Regions from separate parts of the Xanthobacter aminoxidans genome, predicted to be linked through region 1. Evidence: predicted binding sites of a transcription regulator. Region 1 holds the regulator's gene; each other region holds the start of a gene.
The links. Region 1 encodes PhoB, which activates phosphate uptake and scavenging genes when phosphate is short. Its sites were predicted from a motif close to TGTCATNNANCTGTCAT; they were not measured.
Positions count from the first base shown of each region.

Region 2: the regulator PhoB is predicted to act here: its motif matches at 3,065-3,081, upstream of ugpB (sn-glycerol-3-phosphate ABC transporter substrate-binding protein UgpB).
Region 3: the regulator PhoB is predicted to act here: its motif matches at 5,442-5,458, upstream of phnC (phosphonate ABC transporter ATP-binding protein).

Region 1 covers NZ_JBAFUS010000004.1:3,691-13,771, forward strand. The annotation lists gene V5F74_RS18760 (flavin monoamine oxidase family protein) at 29-1,396, shown strand; gene phoB (phosphate regulon transcriptional regulator PhoB) at 1,630-2,331, opposite strand; gene phoU (phosphate signaling complex protein PhoU) at 2,386-3,120, opposite strand; gene pstB (phosphate ABC transporter ATP-binding protein PstB) at 3,141-3,965, opposite strand; gene pstA (phosphate ABC transporter permease PstA) at 4,026-4,859, opposite strand; gene pstC (phosphate ABC transporter permease subunit PstC) at 4,877-5,854, opposite strand; gene pstS (phosphate ABC transporter substrate-binding protein PstS) at 5,956-6,996, opposite strand; gene V5F74_RS18795 (ATP-binding protein) at 7,131-8,606, opposite strand; gene V5F74_RS18800 (hypothetical protein) at 9,278-9,925, shown strand; gene V5F74_RS18805 (exodeoxyribonuclease III) at 9,933-10,081, opposite strand, start outside.
Region 2 covers NZ_JBAFUS010000001.1:1,797,615-1,807,695, forward strand. The annotation lists gene ugpE (sn-glycerol-3-phosphate ABC transporter permease UgpE) at 1-737, opposite strand, end outside; gene V5F74_RS08245 (ABC transporter permease subunit) at 734-1,615, opposite strand; gene ugpB (sn-glycerol-3-phosphate ABC transporter substrate-binding protein UgpB) at 1,639-2,979, opposite strand; gene V5F74_RS08255 (diguanylate cyclase) at 3,102-4,805, opposite strand; gene V5F74_RS08260 (lipocalin-like domain-containing protein) at 5,194-5,688, opposite strand; gene V5F74_RS08265 (c-type cytochrome) at 5,715-6,686, opposite strand; gene V5F74_RS08270 (hypothetical protein) at 6,824-7,762, opposite strand; gene V5F74_RS08275 (hypothetical protein) at 8,079-8,627, shown strand; gene budA (acetolactate decarboxylase) at 8,643-9,476, opposite strand; gene V5F74_RS08285 (hypothetical protein) at 9,648-9,836, shown strand; gene V5F74_RS08290 (glycosyltransferase) at 9,931-10,081, shown strand, end outside.
Region 3 covers NZ_JBAFUS010000002.1:265,399-275,479, forward strand. The annotation lists gene phnF (phosphonate metabolism transcriptional regulator PhnF) at 1-468, shown strand, start outside; gene V5F74_RS10240 (pyridoxamine 5'-phosphate oxidase family protein) at 529-1,170, shown strand; gene phnE (phosphonate ABC transporter, permease protein PhnE) at 1,372-2,232, opposite strand; gene phnE (phosphonate ABC transporter, permease protein PhnE) at 2,229-3,113, opposite strand; gene phnD (phosphonate ABC transporter substrate-binding protein) at 3,358-4,266, opposite strand; gene phnC (phosphonate ABC transporter ATP-binding protein) at 4,359-5,171, opposite strand; gene V5F74_RS10265 (amidase) at 5,904-7,163, opposite strand; gene glyA (serine hydroxymethyltransferase) at 7,385-8,674, opposite strand; gene V5F74_RS10275 (L-serine ammonia-lyase) at 8,837-10,081, opposite strand, start outside.

The sequences.
Region 1 (10,081 bases):
TTGCACGCCCCATGGTAGCGTTCCGGCCGTGACCGAACCCGATCGCCCCCCTCTTTCCCGCCGCGCGCTGCTCGCCCGTGGTGTTGCCCTGGCGGCCACGCCGCTCGTGGGCATGAGCCTTGCCACCTCGCGGGCGCTCGGCCAGCAGACTGACGCGGACGTCGTCATCATCGGTGCGGGCGCGGCCGGCATCGCCGCCGCGCGGCGCATCGCCGAGGCCGGGCGCAGCTATGTGCTGCTGGAGGCCGGCAAGCAGGTGGGCGGCCGCACGGTGACGGACACCACCCAGTTTGGCGTGCCGTTCGACCTCGGCGCGGCGCGGCTCAACATGCCGGCGGCGCGCCCCATGGCCGCCTTCGGCCGGGCCGAAGGTCTCGACATCTATCGCGCGCCCGATGGCGGCCGGCTCTATGTGGGCGGGCGCGAGGCGGGTGATACCGACTATGAGGATTTCATCGCCACGGTCCGCCGTGGCGAGCGGGCCATCGTCGCCGCCGGCGATGCCAACCGCGACATGGCCGCCTCCCGCGCCTTGCCGGATCTCGGACCCTGGGGGCCAAGCGCCCGCTTCGTCCTCGGCCCGTTCAACTGCGCCAAGGAACTGGATCAGGTCTCCACCGTGGATGTCTCGCGCTTCGACGAGCGCGAGAGCGAGGACATCTGCCGGCAGGGCGTGGGCACGCTGGTGGCGCAGCTCGCCCGTCCGCTGACCGTGCGGCTCGAGGTGGTGGCGCGCTCCATCGATCTCAGCCCGCGCCTCGTCTCGGTGCAGACCAACAAGGGCAGCGTGACCGGGCGCACGGTGATCGTCGCCGTGCCGCCGAGCCTGATTGCGGCCGGCAAGCTGCGCATCGGCCCGTCCTTGCCGCAGCGCTACCGCACGGCGGTGGAGAAGATCACGCTGGGCGCCTTGGACCACATCGGCTTCCGCCTGCCGCGCAATCCCGGCAATCTCGGCGCCGACGAACTGGTCTATTTCCGCGCCGACGGCCCGCGCGCCTATGCCCTGCGCGCCCGCATCGGCGGCACAGACCTCTACAGCCTTGAAGTGGGGGGCGACGTGGCTGCCGGCCTCGCCGACAGTCCGCCCGAGGCAGCGGCGTCCTTCGTGAAGGCGGCGCTGACGCATGAATTCGGCGCGGATACCGCCGCGCGCGTCGGCAAGGTATTCGCCACCCGCTGGAGCAAGGAGCCGTGGGCGCTGGGCGCCTTTTCCTGCGCTTTGCCGGGCTTCGGCAACATGCGCCGCGCCTTCACCGAGACGGTGGGCGGCCGGCTGGTCTTCGCCGGTGAGCACACCCACGAGACGCTGTGGGGCACGGTGGGCGGCGCCTGGCTCTCCGGCGAGCGCGCGGCCAAGCAGGCGCTTGGGCTTTTGGGGGTCCGGACGGGGTGAGGGGGGCGTTTCGGTTAAGGTCGCCGCCGCTTCTTTCGGTGGCCGCCTTTCGAATCCCGCCGTCATGCCCGGGCTTGTCCCGGGCATCCACGCGGTTCGGCTGGGAATAGATTTCGGGCAGTAGCGCCAGCGGCACGACGTGGATGGCCGGGACAAGCCCGGCCATGACGGTGCCTTTTAATGCTGAGGCGCAACGCCCCAAAAGCCCGCTCTCCGCCTCAGCGAAGCAACGCTCAGTGCGCGCGGGCGAACATCTCGTTGAAGGAATAGCCGGCGCCGCGCACGGTGCGGATGGGGTCGGACTGGCGGCCGCGGTTGATGGCCTTGCGCAGGCGGCCCACATGCACGTCCACCGTGCGCTCGTCGATATAGACGTCCTGGCCCCACACGCCGTCGAGCAGCTGCTCGCGGGAGAAGACCCGGCCGGGGCTCTGCATCAGGAATTCGAGCAGGCGGAACTCGGTGGGGCCGAGATGGATCTCGCGACCGGCGCGATGGACCCGATGGGTCTCGCGGTCCAATTCGATGTCGCCGGCCCGCAGCAGGGTGGCGACATGCTCGGGCTTGGCCCGGCGCAGCAGGGCGCGCACGCGGGCGAGCAGCTCGGGCACCGAGAAGGGCTTCACCACATAGTCGTCCGCGCCGGTGGCGAGGCCGCGCACCCGCTCGGTCTCCTCGCCGCGGGCGGTGAGCATGATGACGGGCAGGCGCTCGGTCTCCGGCCGGGTGCGCAGGCGCCGGCAGAGTTCGATGCCGGAGAGGCCGGGCAGCATCCAGTCGAGGATGATGAGATCCGGCACGCTTTCGCGCAGCCGGGTCTCGGCCTCGTCGCCGCGTCCCACGCTCTCGACCCCGTAACCCTCCGACTCCAGATTGTAGCGGAGCAGGAGGGTCAACGGCTCTTCGTCCTCGACGATCAGAATACGCGCCGGCACTTTGGTCTATCCGTCACTATCGGGGCTCTCCGCCCCGTCTTCAGGTCTGGTGGATCAGCTCTGAACGGTGGTGGTGCGGCCCGGGAAGGGCAGGGTGGTGTCGCTGGAGGCGTCCGCCTTGGGGCGGCTCTCCGGCAGGTTCTGGCCCGTCACCATGTAGTAGACGATTTCCGCGATGTTGGTCGCGTGGTCGCCGATGCGCTCGATGTTCTTGGCGCAGAACAGCAGGTGCGTGCACACGGAGATGTTGCGCGGGTCTTCCATCATGTAGGTGAGGAGTTCGCGGAACAGGGACGTGTACATGGTGTCGATGGCGCCGTCGCGGCCCCACACTTCCAGCGCCTTCGCCTCGTTGCGGGCGGCGTAGGCGTCGAGCACTTCCTTGAGCTGCTCGAGCACGAGGTCGGAGATGTGCTCCACCCCGCGCACCAGCTTCGCCGGGTGATACTCGCCCTCGATGGCGATGACGCGCTTGCCCACGTTCTTGGCGAGGTCGCCGATGCGCTCGAGGTCGTTGGCGATGCGGATGGACGCGACGATCTCTCTGAGGTCGATGGCCACAGGCTGGCGCTTGGCGATGACCAGGATGGCCCGGTCCTCGATCTCGCGCTGCACCTGGTCCACGGTCGCGTCGAGCAGCACCACCTTCTGGGCGAGGGCGCTGTCGCGGCGGATGAGCGAGGTGACGCTGTCGGCGACCAGGCGCTCGGCCTGCCCGCCCATCTCGACGACCTTGCGGCCGATTTCCTTCAACTCCTGATCGAAGGAGGCGACGATATGATCCGGCATCTCAGTGATCCTTCAATCCGTCAGCCGAAGCGGCCGGTGATGTAGTCGCGCGTCTTGATCTCCTTCGGATTGGTGAAGATCACGTCGGAAGGCGCCATCTCGATCAGCTCGCCCAGATAGAAGAAGGCGGTCATGTCGGCGCAGCGCGCGGCCTGCTGCATGTTGTGGGTGACGATGACGATGGTGAATTCCTGCTTCAGCTCGTCGATCAGGTCCTCGATCTTCGAGGTGGAGATCGGGTCGAGGGCCGAGGTGGGCTCGTCGAGCAGGATCACTTCCGGCTTCACCGCGATGGTGCGGGCGATGCACAGGCGCTGCTGCTGGCCACCGGACATGCCGAGCGCCGAGGTGTGCAGGCGGTCCTTGGTCTCGTCCCAGATGGCGGCCTTGCGCAGGCACCATTCCACGCGCTCGTCCATCTGTGCCTTGGAGAGCTTCTCGTGCAGCTTCACGCCGAACGCGATGTTGTCATAGATCGACATGGGGAACGGCGTGGGCTTCTGGAACACCATGCCGATGCGGGTGCGCACGATGGTGGGGTCCAGCTCCTTGCCGACGATGTTCACGCCGTCGAACAGCACCGAGCCCTCGGCGCGCTGGCCGGGGTAGAGGTCGAACATGCGGTTGAACACGCGCAGCAGCGTGGACTTGCCGCAGCCCGACGGGCCGATCATGGCGGTCACGCGCTTCTCGGGAACCTCGAAGTTGATGTTCCGCAGCGCATGGTTGCTGCCGTAGTAGAACTGCAGGTTCTCCACCTTGATCTTGGCGGGGGCCGGCGGCGCGTCCGGCTTGGCACCCACGGCGGAGGCGAGATTGAAGGTGGGATCGACGGCTGAAGTCATCTTGTCCTCGCTTGGGCCTTGGCCTTGCTTCGGAGGAAATGGAAAGGGCGGCGGCGGGAGCTAGTGGCTCCGCGCCAGGAAGAGGCGGGACGCCACGTTGAGCACCAGCACGCCCACGGTGATGAGCAGTGCGCCGGCCCAGGCGAGCGAGACCCAGTCGTCGAACGGGCTGCCGGCGAACTGGTAGATGGCGATGGGCAGGCTCGCCATCGGCTTCGACAGGTCGGTCGACATGGCGTTGTTGCCGAGCGAGGTGAACAGCAGCGGCGCGGTCTCGCCGGCGGCGCGGGCGATGGCCAAAAGCACGCCGGTGACGATGCCGGCGCGGGCCGCGCGCCAGGTGATGAACATCACCACCTTCCACTGCGGCGCGCCAAGCGCGAAGGCGGCTTCGCGCAGGCCGACGGGCACGAGGTTCAGCATGTCCTCGGTGGTGCGCACGATGACCGGGATCACCAGGATCGCCAGGGCGATGGAGCCGGCCCAGCCGGAGAAGCCGCCGAGCGGCACCACCAGCAGGGTGTAGATGAACAGGCCCACCAGGATGGACGGTGCCGACAGCAGGATGTCGTTCACGAAGCGGGCGGCGGCGCCGACCTTGGTGCCCTTGCCGTTCTCGGCGAGGAAGGTGCCGCAGAAGATGCCGATGGGGCCGCCGATGGCCATGGCGATGCCGATCTGGATCAGCGAGCCGACGATGGCATTCAGCAGGCCGCCGCCCTGGCCCGGCGGCTTGGTGACCTGGGTGAAGACGTTCAATCCCAGCGCGGGCAGGCCGCGGGAGAGCAGGGTCCAGAGGATCCAGCCGAGAAGGAACAGGGCGAAGACGGCGAAGCCGGTGGAGATGGCCTTGACGGCCCGGTCGGTGGCGCGGCGCGCGGCGAGGGAAGCCATGGTTCTGAAGCTCCCGGTCAGTCGAGCCGCGAGCGCACGAGCGCCCGGGACAGTGCAAGGACGATGAAGGAGATCACGAACAGGATGAAGCCGAGCTGCAGCAGCGAGGTGAGCTTCAGCGACCCGATCGGGGCCTCGGGGAATTCGTTGGCGATGGTGGAGGCGATGGTCGCGCCCGGCGCGAACAGGGAGGCGGACAGGCGCGTCGCGTTGCCGATGACGAAGGTCACGGCCATGGTCTCGCCCAGCGCGCGGCCGAGGCCGAGCATGATGGCACCCACCATGGCGGTCTTGCCGTAGGGCACCGAGACGTTCTTGTAGACCTCGTAGGTGGTGGCGCCGATGCCGTAGGCCGATTCCTTCAGCATGGGCGGCACGCTTTCCAGCGTCTCCACGAACATGGCGGTGATGAAGGGCAGGATCATCACCGCGAGGATGAGGCCGGCGGTGAGCATGCCCGAGCCGAGCGGCGGGCCGGCGAACAGGGCGCCGATGACCGGCAGGTCGCCGAACAGGTCGATCAGCGGAGGCTGCACATAAGCGGCGATCAGCGGGACGACGACGAAGAAGCCCCACATGCCGTAGATGATGGAGGGCACGGCAGCCAGAAGCTGCACCGCGACGCCGACGGGCCGCTTCAGCGGCTGGGGTGCGATCTCGGTGAGGAAGAAGGCGATGCCGAAGGAGAGCGGCAGCGCCACGATCACCGCGATGATGGCGGAGAACAGCGTGCCGTAGATCATCACCAGGGCGCCGAAATTCTCGGTGACCGGGTTCCAGGCGGACGACCAGATGAAGTCGAGCCCGAAGTGCTGGAGCGCCGGCAGGCCGCCCTTGAACAGCTCGGCGATGATGAGGCCGAGCAGGATGAGGACGAAGATGCCGCTCGCCCACAGGAGGGTGACGAAGATCGGATCGGCGATCCGTCCCGTGCCCTTGGCCTTGCTGATGGGCTCTGCCGAGCCAGACCGCATGCCGTCCACCGTCGCGTCCATTTTATCCCCTGCCCCGGCTTGTCGATGCGTGTGCGCTACCGGACCTGTCGCCTGATGGAAAAGCGCCGCCCTCCTGGGAGAGCGGCGCGATCTTCTTCAGATCAGAGGACGGGCTTGCCGTCCGGACCCTTCACTTCGGCCTTGAAGGCAGCCTTCACCTGCTCGACCACCGCCGCGGGCAGCGGGATGTAGTGCAGGCCTTCGGCGATGTCGGCGCCTTCCTTGGTGTAGGCCCACTCGAAGAACTTCATCACTTCACGCGAAGCCTCGACGTTGGTCGGGTTCTTCGGCAGCAGGATGTAGGTGGGGGAGACGATCGGCCAAGCCTCGGGGGCCGGGGCGTCGATCATGGAAGCGGCGAAGTCCTTGGCGCCCTTCCAGTCGGCGGAGGCGGCGGCGGCCTGGAAGCCGGCGACCTCGGGGGTGACGAACTTGCCGGCCTTGTTCTGCAGCTGGGTCACGACCAGCTTGTTGGCGGCGGCGTAGATGAACTCGACGTAGCCGATGCCGCCCTTGGTGTTCTTGACGGTGCCGGTGACGCCCTCGTTACCCTTGGCGCCGGCGCCGGTGGGCCACTGGACCGAAGTCGCCGAGCCGACCTTGGACTTCCAGTCCGGGCTCACGGCCGACAGGTAGGAGGTGAAGATCGCGGTCGTGCCCGAGCTATCCGAACGATAGACGGGAACGATGGCGTTCGAGGGCAGGGTCACGCCGGGGTTCAGGTCGGCGATGGCCTTGTCGTTCCACTTGGTGATCTTGCCGAGATAGATGTCGGCGAGCACCGGGCCGGTGAGCTTGAGCTGGTTGGTGGTGACGCCGTCGAGGTTGACGGTGGCGACCACCGAGCCGATCACGGTCGGGAACTGCAGCAGGTTGTTGGCCGCGAGCTTCTCGCCCGGGACCGTCGCGTCGGACGCGCCGAAGTCCACGGTGCGGTTGATGATCTGGTTCTGGCCGCCGCCGGAGCCGATCGACTGGTAGTTCAGCGTCGCGCCGGTCTTCTCTTTGAACTTGGCGCCCCAGGATTGGTAGACGGGGGCGGGGAAGGACGCGCCAGCGCCGGTGAAATCGACAGCCTGGGCGCTGCCGGCAAACAGCGAGCCAGCTACGGCGATCACGCCGAGAGCGGTGGTGAGCTTCACGATATCTCTCCTTGCCAAATCGGTTGCCGCTCCGGCAGGAGCCGGGGCAACTGGGCTCAGGACTCTTAGCCCCGGCGCGCCAAGGTTCTATGACGCGTCCGTGACATGGACATGACAGCTTACGCCCTTGCCTTTTATAGGTTTTTTTCCGGGTTCGGCAAAGCTTCCATCCGCACGGAGAAGATTGCTCCGTTGCCGAGCTCGCTTTCCACGCCCAGCCGGCCGCGGTGGCGGGCCACGATGTGCTTGACGATGGCGAGCCCCAATCCCGTACCGCCCTGGTCACGGCTGGCCGCCACGTCCACCCGGTAGAAGCGCTCGGTGAGGCGGGGCAGGTGCTCCGGCGAGATGCCGGGGCCGAAGTCGCGCACGCTCACCACGGCGGTGCCGTTCTCGCGGGCGAGGCGCACTTCCACCTTCTTGCCTGCGGCGCCGTATTTCAGGGCATTCTCCACCAGATTCTCGAACAGGCGGATCAGTTCGTCGCGATCACCGAGGATTTCCAGGTCGGCCGTCTCGCGGACCTGCTCCAGCTCCACCCCGCGGTCGCGGGCGAGGGGGGAGAGGGTATCGCAGACGTGGGCGATGATGGCGCCAAGGTCCACCTTGGTCTGCGGCTGCACGTGGGCGTTCAGTTCGATGCGCGACAGCGAGAGCAGGTCGTCGATGAGGCGCGACATGCGCCGCGCCTGCGCCGCCATGATGGCGAGGAAGCGCTCGCGGGCCGGCGTGTCGTTGCGCGCCGGGCCTTGCAGCGTCTCGATGAAGCCCGACAGCGAGGCCAGCGGGGTGCGCAGCTCGTGACTGGCATTGGCCACGAAGTCCGCCCGCATCTGCTCCACGCGGCGCTGCTGGGTGAGGTCGCGGAAGGTGAGCAGCACGGCGTCGGGTGCGCGCTCGGGAGAGACGTGCAGCCGGAGCGGCACCACATGTGCCTCCAGCCAGCGGTCGAGGGGAATGCGCTCGGCGAACTCCACCCGCCGGGGCACGCCGTCCGCCGCCGCGGCGCGCACCGCGTCCAGCACCTCCGGCACGCGCACCACGAAGGACAGGGGATCGCCCACCCGCGTCGGGCCGAGGGCCAGGGCGACGCGCTGGTTGGCGGTGATGATGTTGCCGGCGGCCGAGAGCAGCAGCGCCGGTTCGGGCAGCGCCGCCACCACCGCGCAGGCCTGCGAGTCCCGCGCCGGGGGCGGCGCGGCCGGCAAAGGCGTCACCACGGGCACCGGCGCCGGCGGGGCCGGCCGCAGCGACAGCCAGAGCGCCACCAGTAGCGCCGCCATCAGGATGGCCAGCAGCGGATCGAGCGCGCCCGCCGCGGCGCCGCCGATGACCACCGCCGCGACGGCGCCCACCAGTGCGAGGCTCCGCCGCCCGCTCCGGCCGTTCGGCGCGGGGGGCAGGGCAGCGACCGGCGTCGGCACGGGAGCTGCGGGTGACGGACGGGCGGGCACGGGAGCCGCAGCCACGGGCGGGGAGGCTGTCGCCGCGCCGGCAATCGTGGGGGCGAGGTCCGGCATGGGGGCGGGGGCAGCCGCGATTTCTGGCAGGGGGCCGGGCGTCAGTGCTGGCGCGGCCGTGGTCGTCGCCGTCGCCGCGGGCAGGGACATCGCAGGCAGGGACGCCGCAAGACCCGACGCCGCGAGACCGGACGGCGCAGACAGAGGCGCGGCGGGGGCGGGCGTCAGCACGGGCGTTTCGGCAACCGGCGCACGCCTCTCGGCAGCGCGCGGCGCACGGGCGGGCTTTTCCGTGTCGCGCTTCTCCGGCTGGCGTCCTTCGGCCTCGCGACCGTCCTGCGATGGCCCTTCCGGCATCATTCTGGCGCGCCCTCCCTTTCGCGTCATCCTACACGGCCCCGCTGCTTCTTCCCGGCGCATTTCGCGACCGCCCGTCCGGCCATCCGCCTGTGGCGAATCGCCCCGGCCCGGCAGCCCTTCCATTGAAGGACGATGCTCGCGCCCCTCCAAGAAGGCATTACGACAACCGACCCTCCGGATATTTGATTGATCGCGGTTTTCGCCAGTCTCGTGCGACCGGCCCACGCGGGTGGGTTGCGTCTTCGCTCCGGGTCGCGTCTGCTGCGCCATACCGTTGCAGGAGGTGCCTCCGGGGCATCCCGTGAGGTCTTTTGAAAGGCGTGTCGGCGCGGACATGCCCTTGCCCAACGGGCATGTCCATCTGCTATGACGGGCCAGGGGCGGAGGAATTGGCCATGGGTAAGGATTGCCGGCGCCAAGCAGGCGGCTGCGGCCGTTGCCGTGCCGTTGCAGGTATTTCGGTGCCGGCATTCGCCGTTGCGGCCGGGGTGCTGATCCTCGGCCTGCCGTCTGTGTCTCCTGCCCGCGCCGATCCCGTGCCGCTGCCGGCCACCGATTTTGCCCTGAAAGCCGACCTCAAGCGCGGTGGCACCATCGACATCGCCCACAGCCATGGCCGCATGCGGGTGGAGATCCAGAAGTCCAACATTCCCGGAAGCATGGTCGGCATCATCGACCTGAACGCGCGCAGCATGCTGGTGCGCACCCCCAATTTGCCGAACATGGCGGTGGAGATCGAGCTGCCGCCGGAATACGTGCTCGGCGCCCTCACCGGCACCGGCCTCCGGGTGGGCGAGGACACGGTGGCGGGCGAGGCGTGCGACCTCTGGAAAATCGATCCGCAGATGAAATCGGCCCTCGGCCCCACCACCGCCTGCATCACGCCGGATGGCATCGCCCTGCGCACGGCGGTGGAGATCAAGGGCACGAAGCAGACGGTGTTCGAGGCGACATCCCTCACCCGCGCACCGCAGGACCAAAAGCAGTTCCAGTTGCCGCCCGGAACCCAGGTGATGAAGGTGCCCAAGGGCAAGATCGGCGCCGCCCTCGGCATTCCCGGCCTCGGCGGCGCGCCGGCGGAGGCGCCTCCGGCACCGGCGAAGCCCTGAGCGACCCTCAGCCGAAGGTCATGGCCACCGGCACATGGTCCGACGGCTTTTCCCAGCCGCGGGCTTCCTTCAGCACGGTCATTGCGGTGGCGGAGGGGGCGAGGCTCTCGGACGCCCACACATGGTCGAGGCGGCGGCCGCGGTCGTTGGCCGTAT
Region 2 (10,081 bases), on a different contig from region 1:
GTGCGGGATTCCGGGCCGATCATGCGCACGATCCCCACCGTGATGGTGTCGAGCCGCGGGTCGGTGGCCACCACCAGCGGCCACAGATACTGGTTCCAGCCGTAGACGAACAGGATGACGAACAGCGCCGCCATGTTGGTGCGCGACAGCGGGATCAGCACGTCCCGGAGAAACCGCCAGGGACCGGCCCCGTCCATGCGGGCGGCCTCCACCAACTCGTCGGGCACCAGCACGAAAGCCTGCCGGAACAGCAGGGTCGCCGTCGCCGAGGCGGTGAGCGGCAGGACGAGGCCGGCGAAAGTGTTCACCATGCCGAAATCCGCCACCACCGCGAAGGTGGGGATGATGCGCACCTCCACCGGCAGCATGAGGGTGACGAACAGCAGCCAGGAGCACAGCATGCGGCCGGGAAAGCGGAAGAAGGCCACCGCATAGGCCGAGAGCAGCGAGACGGCGATCTTGCCGGCGGCGATGGCGAGCGCCATGGCGAAGGAAAGGGCCAGCATGCGCCACACGGGCACCCCGCCGGGCGCGGGCGAAAGCAGGCGCGGGTAGATCGCGAGGCCTTCGAGGCGCGGCAGGAGGCCGATATCGCCCCGGTTGATGGCGCCGCTGTCCAGCGTCGATCCCACGAACACCAGCCAGATGGGCAACAGGAACAGGGCCGTGCCCATGAGCAGCACCGCGTGGGCCAAGAGATGTCCCCGCATCGGGGAGCGCAGGGCCGGCGCCTTCATCGTTCGCCCCGCCGCCTGAGGAAATGGAACTGCAGCGCCGTCAGCCCCATGACGAGGGCCATCAGCACCACCGACTGGGCGGCGGAAGCCCCGAGGTCCAGATTGACCACACCGTCGCGATAGACCTTCACCATCAGGGTCTGCGTCGCCCGGCCCGGTCCGCCCTGCGTCAGGGCCTCGATGGTGCCGAAGGTCTCGAAGGCGGAATAGACGAGGTTCACCACCACCAGGAATGCGAGCGTCGGTGCGAGCATGGGCAGGAGGATGGTGCGGAACCGCCGCCAGCCACGCGCCCCGTCCATCCGCGCGGCATCGATGATGGTGCGCGGGATGGATTGGAGGCCCGCGAGGACGAAGATGAAATTGTAGCTCACCTGCCGCCACGCGGAGGCGCCGACCACGGCGATCATGGCCTGCGTGTCGTTCAGCTTGTAGTTCCAGGCGATGCCGAGATGCTTCAGGAGGCCGGCGACGCCGCCGATCTGCGGATGGAGCAGCAGCGCCCAGATCACGCCCGCGGCCGCCGGCGCGACCGCATAGGGCCAGACCAGCGCCGCCCGGTAGGCGCCCCGCCCGCGGATGTCCGCGTCGGCGAACACCGCCAGCAGGACCGCGAGGCCGAGCGCCAGCCCCGTCACCGCCCCGCAGAACACCAATGTGCGCCCGATGGCGGCGAGATAGAGCGGATCGGTGAAGAGCGCGGTGAAATTGTCGAGGCCCGCGAAGGTCTCGCTGAGGCCGAACGGATCGGCGCGCATGACGCTCGCGCGCACCGCCACCGCCGTCGGCCACAGGAACAGCAACACGGTCAGCGCCATCTGCGGCACCAGCAGCAGCGCGGGCGTCGTCCAGCCCGGAAAGATCGTTCGCCGCTCCATGTCCGGGCCGTGCTCCGCAGGACCTATCTGGATACGGACTTCTCGAACTCGCGCAACACCTTGTTGCCGCGTGCCACGGCCGTGTCGAGGGCGGCGCCGGCGTCCTGCTTGCCCTGCAGGGCCGTCTCGAACTCTTCCTCGACGATGGCCCGGATCTCGGTCAGCCGCCCGAGGCGCAAGCCCTTGGAATTGACCGTGACCTCGCCGCGGTTGAGCTGGCGGATGGGGATGTCCGCGCCCGGATTGCGGGCATAGTAGCCCTGGGCAAGCGAGAGGCCCGCGCCGCCCAGCGTGACCGGGACATAACCCGTGCGCTGGTGCCAGGACGCATCGGTGTCCGGCCGGGCGAGGAAGGCGAGGAAGCTGGCGACGGCCTTGTATTCCGCCGCCGACCGGTCGGGCGCCGTCATGGTCCACAGGCTCGCGCCGCCGATGATCGAATTGTTCGGTGTGGCCCGCACCGCCGGGTCATAGGGCAGTTGCGCCGCCATGGGGCGGAAGCGGGCGTCGCGCACCACGGCAGCGCGGATCCCGGACGAGTTGAAGGAGATGCCCGTGTCGCCGGCCGGGTAGAGGCTGTCGCCGGCGGCGCCGCGGCCGGCATAGGTGAAGGTGCCCGCCTTCGCCATTTCCAGAAGGCGGGTGATGTGGCTGCGCATGGGCGGGGAATTGAACACCAGCTCGGCGTCGAGCCCCTCGAAGCCGTTGGCCTTGGTGGCGAAGGGCACATCATGGATGGCGCCGAAGCATTCCAGATGCACCCAGGTCGGCCACGCGGTGGTCATGCCCACCTTGGCGCCGCCCTTGGACCGCAGCGCCTCGGCCGCCGTCACCACCTGCTCCCAGGTCTCCGGCGGCCGCTCGGGATCAAGGCCGGCGCGCTCGAACAGGTCCTTGTTGCACCACATGATGGGCGTCGACGAATTGAACGGCATGGAGGCCATGCGGCCATCCGGCAGGCTGTAGTAGCTGCGCACGGCCGGCATGTAGATGGCCGGATCGAGCCGGACGCCGGTCTCGTCGGCGAGCTGCCACACCTGCTTCACCGCCGCGCCGGCGGCCAGCATGGAGCCGGTGCCGACCTCGTACATCTGGACCAGATGCGGCGCCTTGCCGGCACGAAAGGCGGCGATGGCCGCGGTCATGGTCTCGGGATAGGTGCCCTTGAACACCGGTTCCACCACCACCGCCTTCTGGACGGCGTTGAAGGCGTCGCAGAGCCGCTTCAGTTCGTCGCCGAGGGGGCCGGCCATGGCGTGCCAGAACGTGATCTGGACCGGTGCGCCTTGCGCAAGGGCGAGGCCCGGCACCAGCGCGAGGCCGGCAGAAGCGGCGGTTCCGGCGAGCAGTTCGCGGCGATTCATCGACACCTCCTGGACGCGGACGGGCGCAAGCGCGGCTCGGCGCGGTTCAATTGTGGAGAAAGGCGCGCGACCTTGCCAAGGGGGGATGACGCCCGCGTGACCTTCCGGCGAAGCAGCCATCCTCAGACGGCATGCTGTACCTCCGTGCAGTTCCGCCCCGAGCTTTTGGCCCTGTAGAGGGCCTCGTCGGCGATGCGGATCAGCCCGGCCATGCTGGCCCCCTGCGGGGCCCGCGCGATGCAGAGGCCGATGCTGACGGTCACCGCGTCGAGGCCCGGCGCCACCGCCGACCACGGCTCCCGCTTGAGATCGTTGTGGATGCGCTCGCAAAGCGCCTGCCCCTGCCCTCCGGAGGCATTGGGAAGCAGAAGCACGAACTCTTCCCCGCCATAGCGGGCCGCCAGCCCGGCTCCGGGCGGGAGATTGGCCTTGATGACCATCGCCACCCGCTTGAGACATTCGTCCCCGGCGAGATGCCCGAAAGTGTCGTTGACCGCCTTGAAGCGATCGATATCCACCATCGCCAGGCACAGCCCCAGCCGCTCGCGTCCCGCCCGGTGCCATTCCTCATCGAAGATGGCCTCGAAGCGGCGCCGGTTCGCAAGGCCGGTCAACGGATCGCTGCCGGCGATGAGCGCCAGCTCCTCGTGCGCCCGCTTGAGCGCCCGCTCCGCGAGCACCCTTTCGCGGGCGTCGCGCAGCGAGCAGATGAAGGCGATGTCGGCTCCGTCGAGCGTCGTCTCCTGAACCGCTCCGATGGAGGCTTCCATCCACACCCAGTCGTCATGGCGGGCACGCACCCGGCACACGAAAGCGGCGCTGCGGCCAAGACCGCTTCCCTCGCCGGCGCAGAGCGCCGCCAGGAACATGGGCTGCTCATCGGGGTGGAGGAAATCGATCACGTCGCGATCGAGCATCTCCGAAGGCCCCCACCCGAGAATGCGGCTGCAGGCCGGCGACATGAAGCGGATCGTCCGGTCACCGGAGATCGCGGCGATCACGTCGGTCGAGTTCTCCGCCAGCAGGCGATAGCGCCGCTCCCCCTCCCACGCCCGGCGTTCCGCCACCAGCAGGTCCGCCTGCTGGCGCTTGAGGAGGGAAATGTCCGAATGGGTGAAATACCCGATGCCGTCGCTGGTGCGACGGGCGATGACACGGCGCCATTGATCGCGCGGCAGCTCGATCTCGAACGGCGATCCGGCGAAGCGCATGTTGTCGAGAAGCCCGGGCTCCAGCTGCTCGTCGGGCCGGCCGGCCGCCGCCCAGGCCCGGCGGACCACGGCGGCGAACGGCTGGCCGACCACGGTCTCGCTCGGACGCACGCCATAGAGCCGGCGGAATTCGTCGTTGGCGGCGATGATGAGGTCGTTCTGGTCGAGCACCATGGCCCCGTCGGGAATATGGTCGAGCAGGTCGATGGAGAAGCCGCGCTGCGCGTCGCTCCGTTCGGCCTCTGCCGGCTCCTGCACGAGCGCCTGCCAGATGCGGACGCGGTTACCATCGGAGTCCGTCAAGGCATTCACGCGCAGGCGCCGGCCGCGATGGTCGAAGACGAAGGCGCGCGATTGCGTCCGATGCCGCAGGACCCCGTCGCGGATGTAGCGCTCGATGTTGGCCAGCTCCGAAGCATCGAGCCGGGCGGCGTAGAAGCGCCGGAGGTTCGCCTCATAGGGCTCGCCCACATGGACGTGGCCGTCATGCTCCGGAAAAAACTTCAGGAATGTGTTGTTCCACAACAGGCAGCGGTCGTCCGCATCGAAGAGGCACAGCCCCATGTCCATGCCGTCGAGCAGGTCGGCGAAGAAATCATAATGCCGGCCGGTCACCGCAACACTCCGCTGGAGCTCATGACGGATCGAGCCGCCCCTGAGCTTCGACGCGAATCTTTTCCTCCGCGCAATCACCTTAAAGGGAAAGATCGAAATCGCCTATGGTCAGCCATGCGGGGCTCCGGCGGTGCGGAATGACAAGTCTAAGCTTGCTGATTACCCCTCATGATACCGCCAGCAGGAATCGGGAAAAGGGCGCGGCCGCCGGATGGCGGGAGGTCGTCACGCCGGGATCTTCACGCTCCCCTGCGGGGAGGAGCGCCGGCGGGCCGCGCCAGTTGCCCACCATCCATCGGAGGATTGCCCGGCGTGGTCGCGCCATCGCCTAGCTGGTGGGATTCCGTTGAAAACCGAACAGGCGCCCGGCAGGGGCCAGAGGCCCGCGTCATTTCACGCGATCGAGCTCCAGATGCGGCACGAACTGCCGGCCGGAGGCATCGGTGATGGGCGCCGCCCTGACCTTCAGGTGGTCCCCGTCGAGCGCCTCGATGGTGCGCAGCAGGGTCTGGCCCTGCCATTGGGGAAAGGTCGATTGCCAGACCGCGGTGGAGAAGGTGTGCGCCACTTCGTCGACGCTGTAGGCGCCGGCATAGGCCATGGCAGGCCCCACCGGCTCGGAGGGCACGCCGCCGGCCCGTGCCGTCCGGTCCCGGCCGACGATGATGGCGCTGAACTGGCCGCCGGGCGTGAAGACGACGAGGCCCTGCGCCCCCGGCCCCCAGGTGTCGCGCCGCGACCCGTCGGTGAACGCGTCGTACACGCTCACGATCTTCCACGCGCCCACGAGCCGGGCGCCGAGCGTATCCGCGGCCAGGGCCGCGCCGGCGTTGCACGCAGCGAGCGCCACAACGACAGCGGGAATGAAGGTCCTCATGCGCATGGCTATTCTCCAGTCTTTCGGGGCAATCAGGGCTTCAGGGACGCCGCATAGGCGGCAAGCGCCACCATTTCCGGCTCGCTCATCTCTTCGGTGTTCGCGCGCATGGGCGCGGCCAAGGGGCCGTTGCGAAGGCCGTGCTTGAACTCGTAGAGCTGGCGCACGAGATAGGACGGCGAGCGGCCGGCGAGCGGCGGGATGTCGCCGATGCCCTTCAGTCCCTCGCCATGGCAGGCGACGCAGGCCGGGATGCGCGCGCCGAGCCCCTCATTCGCGATGCGCTCGCCCAGCGCGACGCTGCCGCGCGGGACATAGGCGGTGAAGGTCACGTGGTAATCGCGGTTGACGAAATTCTCCTCGTCGTCCGGCATCTCGATGATGCGGCCGGAGAGCGGCTCGGATGTCCCGTCCTTTTTCGGCGTGTAGTACCAGGAGGGGACAGTGTTCGCGGGAACCGTGTCGGTCTCCACCACATGGATGCGCGGCGGCAGCTTCAGCGCGGCGTAATAGGTGACGGCCTCGGCGATCTCCTGCTCGCTCAGGCTCCTGAGGGCGGCGATCATGCGGAAGACGTGGGTTCGCGCCTTGACCCCGGTGGAGCGGGCGCCGCTGCGGAAGTCATCGATCTGCCGCAGCATGTAGTCGGCCGGCAGGCCTGCGAGGCTCGCATTCTCCGGCCCGCCGACGCCCTCGGGCCGGTGGCATACGCCGCAGGGCCGGGTATCGGGGTGGCGCCCCTCCGCCACCACGGCGGGCATGGGCGGATGGGCGTCGGGAAACCAGTCGCGGGCCACGAAGAGGTCGCGGATCTCGGTCAGCGTATAGCCCCGGCTGCTGCCCGGCACATGGCGCACCGTGCCGTCGTCCTTGGGCGGCACAGTGTCCGGCGGTGCGATGGGATAGGCCCAGACGGGCGGCGCCTCGTCGGCCCCGGCGGCCGAGGCGAGGAGGCAGGCTGCGGCGACGATAACGCCCCGCGCCAGCCGGCACGGAAAAAACATCTGCGGCCCCGATGAGTGCGAGATCGGCAGCCACCCCCTGATGCGGCGCCGCGCAGATTATTATCGGGGCCGTGGGCGTGATGGACGGCAAAGTTTGCGTCTATTGACGGGCGGATGCGTCCGCCCGGCACGCACGATCACGCCTGCTTCACCCATACCCTATCGGCAGGTTCCGCCGGGGCGCATGGCTGCGGGGCCAGCTCAGCCGAGGCGCGCAGAAAGGCGATGTCGCGCAGCCGGGCGCCGACGCCGTGGCCGATGGCGTCGCTGCGCCAGAGCCGGGGCAGGATCTCCACCGCCCGCCCGCCGCGGCCGTGCAGGCGGATGAACCTGGCCGCCTCCGCATCCTGCATCACCCCGCGCACGTGGGAGCGCGAAAGGCCGAAGCGATGGGCCACGTCGCCGAAGACGAACGGACACTCCCGGCCATCGGGGGAGGACAAGGCGGCCTCGAAGAGGGCCTCCAGCACCATGAGCCCGCCGGGCCGGCTGAAGAACAGGAGGAAATCCGTCTGCTCGCAGAGCAGGCGCGCACCTTCGGGCAGCAAGGCGAGGGACTGGCGCCGGATGGCGGCGTGGACCGCCGGGTCCCGGTTCCGCACGCCGGCATAGCCGTTCCTGGGGCACAGGGTGTCGAGGATGATGTAGTCCGTGGCCATCCACTCCCGGTCGTGGGCCAGCATCCTGTCCGTGAGGCGGAGCAGCTTCACCCGGCGATCCCGCGGGGCGTGGCTGATCTCCACGAAGCCCACCGCCTGCATCCGCTCGATGAGGTGGTCCACATGGCGCGGGCTCGTCATGCCGAAGGCGGCCATCTGCTGCTTCAGCCGCCCCACCGAGAACCAGGTCTCCCGCCGGTCCCCATCGTGATTGGCGTTGAGGATCACCGAGAGCGTGAACAGGAGGTAGCGGCTGGAATCCGTCAGCAGGCGGATTAGGAACGGGTTGCGGTCGAACAGAGCGAGGAAGCTGTCGCAATAGAGCTTCCGCGCCCGCAGATAATCGGGATGATCGGCGACCTCCTCCACCGTCACCGGCACCCGCCCCAGCATTTCCATACCGCCGCCCTGCAACATGACGCCCCCGACGCAACCGTGACGCAGCGACAACCGCAATTCGACTGCGCGGAAACGTGAGGAGGGCAGCGGCGGCATCGCGAAAACAGGCGACTATACCATTGCGAACCATCATCCGCAGCGCGGAGCGCAGGCCGATTACCTGCCGCAACGGCATCGCCGATGGCGCCGCGACGAGAGGGAGCTTGAGCGTCTCCGTGTTGCCTTCGCCTTCCCGCGCATGTACGCCCCCGCCACGCCGCGCCACATGCATCACGCGGTGGGGGTCGCGGCCCGGCGACGACATCGGGCGGGCCGCAACAGGGGGAGAGCGGGCATGAGCGAGCGGAATCCGAAGGCCGAGGGGACCGCCAGCCGGGCCGCGGCGCTGAAGGGGATGGCCATCCGGCAGGCCCGCAGCTTCGTGGTGTTATTCCTGTATCTGTGGGTTCTGCTCGGCCTCTTCGTGCTCAATCAGGCGCTGGTGGAGCGCGCCCACGGCGATACCGTCACCTTCCAGGGCTTCGCCTTCCTCAACGCGCTGGTGCTCGCCAAGGTGATGCTGGTGATCGAGGAGCTGGAGGTCGCCCGCTGGCTCAGGGGCCGGCCGCTCATCCTCGTCATCTTCTACGAGGCGGCGATCTGCACGCTGTTCTTTCTCGTCTTCCACGTCATCGAACGGTCGGTGATCGCCAAGTTCAGCGGCCATGCCATCACCGCCAGCGAGATCGAGATCGGTGGCGGCGGGCTGGTGGGCGCGCTGATCGTGTCCGTCATCCTGTTCGTGTCGCTGCTGCCCTTCTTCGCCTTCAAGAACGTCACGCGGGCCATCGGCGCGGACCGGATGCGGCACATCCTGTTCAGCCGCCACGCCGCCGCCGACTGAGGTGGCGGGCGCCGCCTAGCTGTGCGAGCGCTCCACGCTGCTGAGGGTCGCCGCCACGTCCTGGTCGAGGTTCGCCTTCAGGAAGTGCTCGGTCTCGGGCAGGATGAGGTGGAAGTCGGTCAAATTCTCCACCGCGATCCTCAAGGGCCCCGCCTCCACCTCCAGCACGTGGCCGCCCTGGCTGCGGTCGTCGGAGAGGAAGTGGAAGTGGTAGCCTTCCACGCTGAACTCGGCGGAATAAGCCGGCGACCAGATGCCCACCAGGGTGCCATCCACATCCTCGAAGGTGAATTCGCTCTGGGTCTTCGCCGCATCGGCCAGCAGCGTGCCGGGCTTGGGCGGGCATACGGCGCGGGCCTTCACGCGCTTGAAGCGCCCGTCGAGCCGCACGGCGTGGAAGATGTTGTTGGAGGAGCGGAAGCAGTCGCAGGCGGCGCCGAGGCCGTCGAAGCTGGTGACGCCCTCCGTCTCCCCCACCTGATCAGCGGAAAAGCGCGTCACCACGGCGAAGGGCGAGCCCGCCTCCGCCGGCGCCTCATGCACCTCGCCGCCGGCCCGCGCCTGGAAGGCCTTGCCGTCCAGCACCACCATCTCACCGTCGAGCCCCGCGAAGGTGCCGAGGCCGAAGTCGCCATGCTCCAGGAGCGCGCCGACGCTGACCTCCCGGTCGTAGACCCCCGCAACCAGCGCGCCTGATGTGGAGATCTGGAACACCGTGTGCACCTCGGCCTTCAGGTGGTCGGCGAGGATGGCGCGGATATGCGCGCCGAGGTCCTTGCCCGACCGGGCCGCCTCCTGTTCCAGCGCGGTCTTGAGGGAGAGCGGAAGATCGATCTCGATGCGGGGCATGGGTCCGTCTCTCCGGCCGTCTCAGAGGCAACCGCCCTCCAAGAGCAGATTCAGGAGGCCGAGGCAAACGCCGGCGCGCCGGCGGAACGCCAGCTCGGGCGGGGCCATTCTTGATTCGGCGGGCGGGCGAACCCATACTGGCGGCATTGCCATCGCCAGCGGATTTTTGCCATGCCTTTGAAGGAAGAGGATATTCAGCCCGGCAAGTGCTACAAGACGAAGGGCCTCGACAATTACAAGGTCATCTCCATGACCCGGGGCATCGTCACCTACCAGACCTGGACCTCGCCTTTGCGCATCAACGTGGGCGTGAAGCAGTTCGCCGATGCGGTCTACAAGGAAGTGCCCTGTCCGAAATAGCGCGGCCGCTGGGTTCGGATGACGCATCCGTCAGGAATGTTGCATTGCGGCATCGACGCGGCACGTCGGTAGAGGTATAGCTGGGAAACGCCCTGTGAGAACGTTTCCCGTGCTGTCCGCCGTCATCGCAACGCACAATTCCGAGCGCCGGCTCGTCCCGGTGCTGTCCGCGCTCGTGCAGGGCGTGACGGCCGGCGTGCTGAGCGACGTGACGCTGGCGGATTCCGGCTCCACCGACGGCACGG
Region 3 (10,081 bases), on a different contig from region 1:
CGCACCCGCTTCTCCGAGATCGTGGCGGCGGGCGGGCGCGAGCCGTCTGGCCGGTTCCGCGGCTCCACGGTGGAGGCGGCGGATGCGGACGTGGCGCGCGAGCTGCAGCTCGCCATCGGCACGCCGGTGCTGCGCATCGAGACCACCCACGAGGCGGACGGCGTACCCATCTCCTGCGGCTCTGCCTGGTTTCCCGCCGCCCGCTGCCGCGACCTCGATCTCATCTATGAAGCCACCGGATCGCTGACGCGGGCGCTGGCGACACTGGGCATCGAGGATTTCCGCCGCCGCGAGACCCGCATCACCGCCCGCCCCGCCAATCCGCGCGAGATGGACATTCTCTCCCTCGCCCCCGGCCGCGCGGTGATGGTGCTGGAGCGGCTGGACGTGGAGGCCAGCGGCGCGCCGCTGCAATGGGGCCGCTCCTCCTTCGCCGCGGACCGGGTGCAGCTGGTTTTCAAGCCCTAGGTGCTTGCGTCAGCCCAATCGTTTGCGCGAGAAATAGGTATCCGAAGGAGGTCCTGCCCCATGGCCGTCGTCGCCGATGAAGCCGCCCTGCGCCGTCTCTATGGTGCTGCTGCCGGACGCAGCGTCGCCAAGCAGCTGGACCGGCTGGACCGGCACTGCCGGCACTTCATCTCGCTGAGCCCGTTCGTGCTCATCGCCACGGCCGATGCCTCCGGCGCCGCCGATGTCTCGCCGCGCGGCGATGTGCCGGGCTTCGTCGCGGCGCGCGAGCGCGACCTGCTCATTCCTGACCGGCCGGGCAACAACCGGCTGGATTCTCTCACCAACATCCTCGCCACCGGGCAGGTCGGCCTGCTCTTCCTCATTCCCGGCGTGGACGAGACGCTCAGGGTGAACGGCAATGCCTTCATCCATGACGACGAGGAGCTGACGCGCCTCTTCACCGTCGGCGGCAAGCCGCCGCGCACGGTGCTGCGGGTGGAGGTGAAGGAGGCCTATCTGCACTGCGCCAAGGCCTTCATGCGCTCGCGCCTGTGGGAGCCGGAGGCGCAGGTGGAGCGCACCCAACTGCCCACCATGGGCGAGATGCTGCGCGACCAGATCGCCGCCAAGGACGCGGCCGGCGCCGCCTCGTCCTTCGCAATTGAGGCGCCGGAGAGCCAGGAGCAGATGGTCGCGCGCTATCGGGAGATTCTGTACTGAGGCGCCGCCGTGACTTGTCGGGTTGTCATGCCCCGGCTCGTCCGGGGCATCCACCCCTCCGCCGAGCCGGGTGTCTGAACAACCGCACACCCCTCCGGCCCCGAAGTGGATCCCCCGCACAAGGCGGGGGATGACCAAAGCAAAGGGCGGGGGAGCGGAGGAAAGGGCCCGGGTCCGTCCCGAGGCGATCTGCCCGCGCGTTCACCCGATGCGGGATTTGCCGATGATGGCGAAGCGCAGGCGGGAGGAGATGAAGTCGATCACCGCCACCATGATGAGCATCATCAGGACGAGAAACGACACCTTCTGCCATTCCAGCACGCGGATCTGCTCCGCGAGATGAAGGCCGAGGCCGCCCGCCCCGACGATGCCGACGATGGTGGACTGGCGGGCGTTGGATTCGAAGTAATAGAGCAGCTGGCTCGCCAGCACCGGCAGCACTTGCGGCAGCATGCCGAAACGCACCGCCTCCACGGGTGAGCCGCCGGTGGAGACGACGCCCTCCACGGGCTTCCGATCCAGCGCCTCCACGGCCTCCGAGAACAATTTGCCCAGCTCGGCGAAGCTCGCGGTGGCGATGGCGAGGATGCCGGCGAACGGGCCGAGGCCCACCACCGTCACATAGATCAGCGCCCAGATGAGGCGATCCACGCCGCGCACGGTATCCAGCACGCGGCGGACGGCGAAATGGGCGAAGATGTTGGGAATGACGTTCTTCGCGGCGAGGAAGCCGAAAGGAAAGGCGACGATGGCGCCGCCCAGCGTGCCGAGGAAGGCGATGGCCAGCGTCTCGCCGAGCGCGTGCATGTAGAGCGGCAGCTGCGTGCCGGGATCGGGCGGCATCATCAGCGTGACGAAATGCGCGAGCTGCGCGATGCCGCTGCCGAGCCGGTCGAAATTGAAGCCGAGCTGCCAGAAGCCGAAGGCGGCGATGCCGGCGAACACCGCGATGATCACGCCGACGCGGACCCGCGTGTTGATGGGCGGCGCGACGAGGTGCGGATGGGCGGCGGCAAGGCGCGCGCGCTCGTCTCCGGAAAGGCGGATGCGGGCCCGGCTCATCGCTGGCCTCCAAAGCCGAGCAGGCGGTGGCGCACCTGCTCGGTGACGAGATCGATGATCATCACCGCCGCGATGATGAGGAGGAGGATGGCGGAGACATCGGAATAATAGAACTTGCGGATGGCCTCCACGAGGTCCTGCCCGATGCCGCCGGCACCGACGAAGCCCATGATGGAGGCTTCCCGCACGTTGATCTCGAAGCGCAGCAGGCCGTAGGAGGCGAAATTGGAGAGCACCTGCGGCACCACGGCGAAGCGCACGGTGGTGAGCCAGGAGGCGCCGGAGGCGGTGGCGCCTTCCACCGGCTTCATGTCGATGTTCTCCACCACCTCGGCGAACAGCTTGCCCAGCGCGCCCATGGTGTGGATGGCCAGCGCCAGCACGCCCGGCAGCGGGCCGAGCCCGAAGGCCACCACGAACAGCAGCGCGAACACCAGCTCCGGCACCGTGCGGCAGAATTCCAGGAAGCGGCGGGCGCCAAGGCGGATCCACGGGCTCTTCACCAGATTGGCGCTGGCGAGGAAGCACAGGCAGAAGCCGCCGATGGCGCCGATGAGCGTGCCGAGATAGGCGATCAGGATCGTATCCAGCAGCAGCTTCAGCCAATGGTCGAGGTTCCAGTACCACTCGGACAGATCGGCGCCGAGGGTGTCCCAGTGCAGGACCGGCGTGATGCTCCAGAAATAGTTCGGCAACCGATCCGCGTGGGCGAAGAACACGTCCGGCTTCACCTCGCCCATCCAGGCGGCGAGCACGGTGCACACGGCGATCACGCCGAACATGATCAGCGTATGCCGCCGCCGCGCCCGCACCGCCGCATCGTAATGGGCGATCAGCGGGGCGATCTGCTCGTCGGGCAGCCGGGTGATGGCGTGGGACACGTGGGCTCTGCCTGTTCCTTCCCTCCACCCTTACGGGAGAGGGGCCGGGGTGAGGGGGGCGTCTGGGCGCAGGATGTGATGGGCGCCGTCCGCGCCTCAGGAGCCGCCGTCATGGCCGGGCTTGTCCCGGCCATCCACGTCCCGCGGCCGGGAAGCCACCGCGGAACATCGCGCATGCGGCCCGACGTGGATGCCCGGGACAAGCCCGGGCATGACGCGCGCTCTTCGCCGGGAGGCGTCAGCCTCAGCTCTTCTTCTTGCGCAGTTCGTCGACGAACTTGTTCAGCTCGATGATGCCCACGTAGGATTCGTTGTCGATGGGCTGCCAGAGCTGGCTCTTGCCTTCATAGATCTTGTCAAAGGCGGCCTTGTCGTTCTTCTCGATGGAGAAGAAGGCGTCGCGGATCTTGGCCTTCAGGTCGGCCGGCAGGTCCGAGAGATAGGCGTAGGGCGAGTTCACGATCTGGTCGGACTTGAAGATGATGCGGAAGTCGCCGTACTTCGCCATCCCCTTGCGCTCCATGCGCCGGAGGTTGGACTCGTTCTCGTCGTTCCACCAGTTGAAGGCGGCGTCGCAGGTGCCCTGCTGCACGCCAATCACCGCGTTCTCGTGCGAGCCGGCGTAGACCACCTTGCCGAAGAAGTCGTCGGGCTTGAGGCCCATCTTGTTCAGGGCGAAGCGCGGCACGTTGTTGCCGGAGGTGGAGTTGGGATCGACGAGGCAGAGGTTCTTGCCCTTCAGGTCCTCGATGGACTTGTAGGGGCTGTCGGCCTTCACATAGAGCACCGAGTGATAGCCCTTGGTGCCGTCCGCATTCACCTCGATGGCGAAGGCGTCGATCTTGGCGCCGGTCATCAGCGCGCGGGCGAAGGAGGAGGGACCGTAATAGGCCATGTGGATGTTGCCGGCGCGCTGGCCTTCGATCACCGCGGCATAGTCGTTGGCGACGCGCAGCGTCACCTTGGTGCCGAGCTGCTTGGTGAGATAGTCCATGAGCGGCTGGTAGCGATCGGTCACGCCGCTGCCGTTCTCGGCGGGGATCACCGCGAACACCAGCTCGGGATACTTTGCCTTCCAGTCCTGCGCGGCGGCGGCGCCGGCGGACATCACGAGCGCGGCGGCGGCCGCGATCAGGCTACGACGGTTCAGCATGTCTCGTGCTCCTGTCGGACGAAATCGAAACTGGGCAAGCAGGGTCGGCCGGCCCGCGGTCGCGGTCGCGGGTCGGCGCGGAAGGCACGCGCTCAGGCGAGCGCGGCCGCTTCGGGGATGCCGTCGTCGGCGGCGACGGGACGCCGCGCGGGCGTGTCCATCACCTCGCCGGCCTCCAGGCCGTAGAGATCGTGCGCCACCTGCTCGGTCAGCGCCGCGGGCGCGCCGTCGAACACCACGCGGCCCTGCGCCATGCCCACGAGGCGGTCGCAATAGGTGCGGGCGAGGTCGAGCGAGTGCAGGTTGCACAGCACGGTGATGCCGAAGTGCTTGTTGATGCGCAAAAGCGCATCCATCACGATCTTGGTGTTGCGCGGATCGAGCGAGGCGATGGGCTCGTCGGCGAGGATCAGCGCCGGCTCCTGCGCCAGCGCGCGGGCGATGGCGACGCGCTGCTGCTGGCCGCCGGAGAGGCTGTCGGCGCGCTGGGCGGCAAGGGGAGCGATGTCGAACTGGTCGAGGGCGGAGAGGGCGATGGCCCGGTCATCCGCGCTCCAGCTCTTGGTGAGGGCGCGCCAGGCGGGAACGGTGGCGAGGCGGCCCATGAGCACGTTGGTCAGCACATCCAGGCGGCCGACCAGATTGAACTGCTGGAAGATCATCGCCGCCTCGGCGCGCCATTGGCGCAGCGCGTGGCCCTTGAGGGCGGTGACGTCGCGACCCTCGAAGGAGATGCGGCCGGAAGAGGGGTCCTGCAGGCGGTTGACCATGCGCAGCAGGGTGGACTTGCCGGCCCCGGATCGGCCGATGACGCCCACGAAGGCGCCCTGGCCGATGGCGAGGTTCACGTTGGATACGGCCTCCTTGTCGCCGAAGCGTCGGGTGAGGCCCTCGATCACCAGCATCCGGAGGCTCCCAGAGCACGCGCCGGCCCGCTTGCAGGGCAAGCCGGCCGGACAGCGCGGTCTCGATCACTGGCCGGCGGAGAATCGATCAGCCTGAGCCGAGGCGATCCACACCAGCGCGTCGGGAGGTTGGATAGCGCGGCTCCGCAACACCCATGTGACGATGCTGCGCCAAGCGCTGCGCCGTTCGGCCAAGGCGCCGTCAACGGTCGCGTCTCCGCGACTGTGACAGGCGGTTTGTGACGGCGCGCGCGGTCGTGCCCGCGGCGATGTCAACGACGTGTCATGAAGGGCAGGCAGAAGGGGCGGCGGTATCCGGTGGCGCGACTGCCCGTGTTTCCGGACCTGGAACGAGTGGCGCCGGGGAGGTTGGCTCCCCGGCGCCTTCGATCGACCGGACCCCGGTTATTGCTGTTCTCGGGTCCCATGAGGGCGGTGGCGGGTCCTGACCTCAGACCAGACCGAGCAGCACAGCGCCAACGAAGCCGAAGGCCGCGCACGTCTCGATCACGGTGAGGAGATGGCCAAGTGTCACCTTATGCCTCGCAGGGTCGATCTTGAGAGAACTTTAACAAACTCTCAAAATGCGGAAAGAGGTAAGTTGTGCTGCATCGCCGCTGCAAACTATTGCAGCGCATGACTTTCCGCAGTGCGGCGCGCGCCAAGTCACGCCCCCTTCTACGCTTTCCCTTCCGCTGCGGCGCACGGTCGGCTGCGGTGGAATACTGCATGTCAGGCGGTAATGGCGGCTTCCACGAGGCTCGCGACGGCCAGCGCCTGCCGATCCCGCCCGAAACGCCCCACCACCTGCACACCCACGGGCATGCCGTTGGCGGCGGAGAGCCCAGCCACATTGATCGCCGGGCACCCCATCAGCGTCCACAGCCGATTGAAGATGGCCGAGCCGGTGGTGGCGAATCCCTCCGGCGCGGGGCCGGGGGCGGAGAAGGTGAGGATGGCATCCACCTCCGCGAACACGTCCCCCAGCGCATGCCGCGCTCGCTTGGCGGTGCGTCGCGCGCCGTCATAAAGGTCGGGCGGAATGGCGCGGGCGGCTTTGAGATGGCCGCGCAGCAGGGGCGAGAGCCGGTCGCCGTCATAGTCCAGCTCGTCGCCGAGGGAGAGCGCCGCCTCGAAATCCTGCACCGTGCCGTGGATGGCGTCGGCCGCCTCCAGCGCCTCGGGCAATTCCAGATCGAAGATGCGGGCGCCCCTTGCCTCGGCGGCGCGGGCGGCGGCCTCCAGCGCGGCATGGGCGTCGGGCGAGGCGGCGCTGGCGCGGGCGGTGCGCACGATGGCGATGCGCGGCGCTTCGGCGGTCTCCTCGCCGATGTCGAGGCCGCGTCCGGCGATGGCATCGGCCGCGAAGGCCACGTCGCGCACCCGCGCGCCGAACAGGCCAACGGTGTCGAGATGCCAGGAGAAGGTCTTCATGCCCAGCGTCGGCAGCAGGCGGAAGGTGGGCTTGTAGCCGGTGACGCCGCAGAAGGCGGCCGGGCGGATTACCGAGCCGCCGGTCTGGGTGCCGAGCGCCAGCGGCAGCATCCCCGCCGCCACCGCCGCAGCCGAACCCGCCGAGGAGCCGCCGGGGGAGAAGGTGAGGCGGCGCGGATTGCGCGTGCGCGTCGGCTGGAGGAAGGCGAATTCGGTGGTCTCGGTCTTCCCCACGACGACGCCGCCGGCGCGGCGCGTCATGGCCACCACCGGCGCATCCGTGCGCGGGCGGTAGCCGGCATAGATGGGGCTGCCGTAGGTGGTGGGCATGTCCCGGGTGTCGAGAATGTCCTTCACCCCCACCGGCAGGCCGGAGAGCGGCGTCGCGGCGAGGCCGGGCGCGCGGGCGGCGGCGCGGGCCGAATCGAGATCGAGCGTCACGAAGGCCCCGACCTCGCTTTCGTGCGCGGCGATGGCGGCGGCGACCTGCTCAAGCACGGCTTCAGGCGTGGTGCGGCCGGAACGGATATCGGCGGCAAGATCTCGGGCGGAAAGCAGGCTCATGCGCTCACTCTGCGGCATCCATGGGCCGCCACCATGCGCAACCCCCGCCGCCGACGCAATGGCGGGGCGAGGGCGCTCCACGGCTACCCTCGCTCCCATTGCGGGGGGCGATTCCGCCGACAGGGGACGAGCCGCCGCTTTCGGGAAAGGCCCGCCCCCCCCACCCCCGGCCCCTCTCCCGCGAGGGGAGAGGGGAGGAAACGGTGCATCGCCCCTCACATCCCCGCATACAGGGGGAAGCGGGCGCAGATGTCGCGCACGGTCGCGCGCGCCGCGACTTCGGCCTTGCCGTTGGCTTCGGCGCCGTTGGCCGCGAGGCCGGTGAGCACGTCGGCGATCAGGTCGGCCACCGTCTCGAACTCGGCGACGCCGAACCCGCGCGTGGTGCCGGCGGGGGTGCCGAGGCGGATGCCGGACGTGACGGCCGGCTTTTCCGGATCGAACGGAATGCCGTTCTTGTTGCAGGTCAGGCCGGCCCGCTCCAGCGCCGCTTCCGCCGCCTTGCCGGTGACGCCGAAGGGCCTGAGGTCCACCAGCACCATATGGCTGTCTGTGCCGCCGGAGACGATGGCCGCGCCGCGCTGCGACAGCCGGGCCGCCAGCGCCCGGGCATTTGCGACCACCTGCGTGGCATAGGCGCGGAACTCGGGCGTCAGCGCCTCGCCGAACGCCACCGCCTTGGCGGCGATCACGTGCATCAGCGGGCCGCCCTGCAGGCCGGGGAAAACAGCCGAATTGAGCTTCTTCGCCAGCGCCTCGTCATTGGTGAGGATCATGCCGCCGCGCGGGCCGCGCAGGGTCTTGTGGGTGGTGGTCGTCACCACATGGGCGTGGGGGAAGGGGGACGGATAGGCCCCGGCGGCGATGAGCCCGGCATAGTGGGCGGCATCCACCATCAGCAGCGCGCCCACCTGATCGGCGATGGCGCGGAAGCGGGCGAAATCGATGATGCGCGGATAGGACGAGCCGCCGGCGATGATGAGCTTGGGCTGGTGTTCCCGCGCCAGGCGCTCCACCGCCTCGTAGTCGATCAGGGCGGTGGCCGGCGCGACACCGTAGCCGATGGCGTTGAACCATTTGCCGGAAAGGGTGGGCGGCGCCCCGTGGGTGAGATGGCCGCCGGCCGCCAGCGACATGCCGAGCAGGGTATCGCCGGGCTTCAGCACCGCCATCAGCACGGCGGCATTGGCCTGCGCGCCCGAATGGGGCTGCACATTGGCAAAGCCCGCCCCGAACAACGCCTTGGCGCGGTCGATGGCGATCTCCTCCACCACGTCCACATGCTCGCAGCCGCCGTAGTAGCGCTTGCCCGGCAGGCCCTCGGCATACTTGTTGGTGAGCACCGAGCCCTGCGCCTTCAGCACCGCCTCGGACACGATGTTCTCGGAGGCGATCAGCTCGATCTGATCCTGCTGGCGCCGAAGCTCCGCGCGGATGGCATCGAACACGGCGGCGTCGCCGGACGGGGCGGGGGAGACCGGGGAAGGGGAGAGGTGGAGGGTCATGGGCGGTTTCCTCGTTTGGGGGTCATTCGGACGCAGATGTCCCTCTCCCGTCGCGGGAGACGGGGGTGGGCATGGGGGCTTCCCCGGTTTTCCCGGCGTCATGGCAAAGGGCGCGGACACCCCTCGCCCCGCCCCTCTTCCGCATGGGGAGAGGGGGGCGGCTCAGCACTCCGGGACGTTCACCGCGAGACCGCCTTGGGAGGTCTCCTTGTATTTGGACTGCATGTCCGCCCCGGTCTGGCGCATGGTCTCGATGACCTGATCCAGCGAGACGAAATGCACCCCGTCCCCCCGCAGCGCGAGGGAGGCGGCGGCGATGGCCTTGTTGGCGCCGAAGGCGTTGCGCTCGATGCAGGGGATCTGCACCAGCCCGCCGATCGGGTCGCACGTCATGCCGAGATGGTGCTCCATGGCGATCTCGGCCGCATTCTCGATCTGCGCCGGGCTCGCCCCCAGAACTGAGGCGAGCCCGGCCGCGGCCATGGCGGCGGCGGAGCCGACTTCCCCCTGGCAGCCCACCTCCGCGCCGGAGATGGAGGCGTTGCGCTTGATGAGCGCGCCCACCGCCGCGGCGGTCAGCAGGAACGCGCGCAGCTGGGCGTGGGTGGTGTCCGGGCAGATGTCGCGCACATAGCGCAGCACCGCCGGTACGATGCCCGCCGCGCCATTGGTGGGGGCGGTGACGATGCGCCCGCCGGCGGCATTCTCCTCGTTCACCGCCATGGCGAAGACCGAGACCCAATCCATGATCTCGTGCGGCGGGCGGCGATTGGCGTGGCGGTCCGCCTCCAATTGGTCGCGGATCGCCTTGGCCCGCCGCCGCACGCGCAGGCTTCCGGGCAGGGTGCCGTCCTGTGCGAGGCCGCGATCGATGGAGGCGAACATGGCGGCGAGGATCGCGTCCAGCTTCTCCTCCACCTCTTCCGCCGGGCGCAGCGCGCATTCATTCGCCATCTGCAGGCCGGCGATGGTGAGGCCCGTGCGGGCGCAGGCGGAGAGGAGTTCGGACGCCGTGGCGAAGGGGTGGGGCACCTCCACCGCCTCCGGCTCGCGCGGCTCGCCCTCGGCCACCACGAAGCCGCCGCCGATGGAATAGAAGACCCGTTCGTCGAGCCGCGCGCCGTCCGCGTCATAGGCGCGAAAGCGCATGGCGTTGGAATGCAGCGGCATCAGCGTGTCGAAATCGAAGATGAGATCGGCCTCGGGATCGAAGGCGATGCGGGCGCCCTCCACCTCGATGGACTTGCGGATGAAGAGCCGCGCCACCAGCGCCGGCACGTCGTCCGGGTCCAATGTCTCCGGCCGCGCGCCCATGAGGCCGAGCGCGATGGCCCGGTTGGAACCGTGGCCCTTGCCGGTCCAGGCCAGCGAGCCGAACAGCTCGGCGGTGATGCAGGCGGTGCCAGC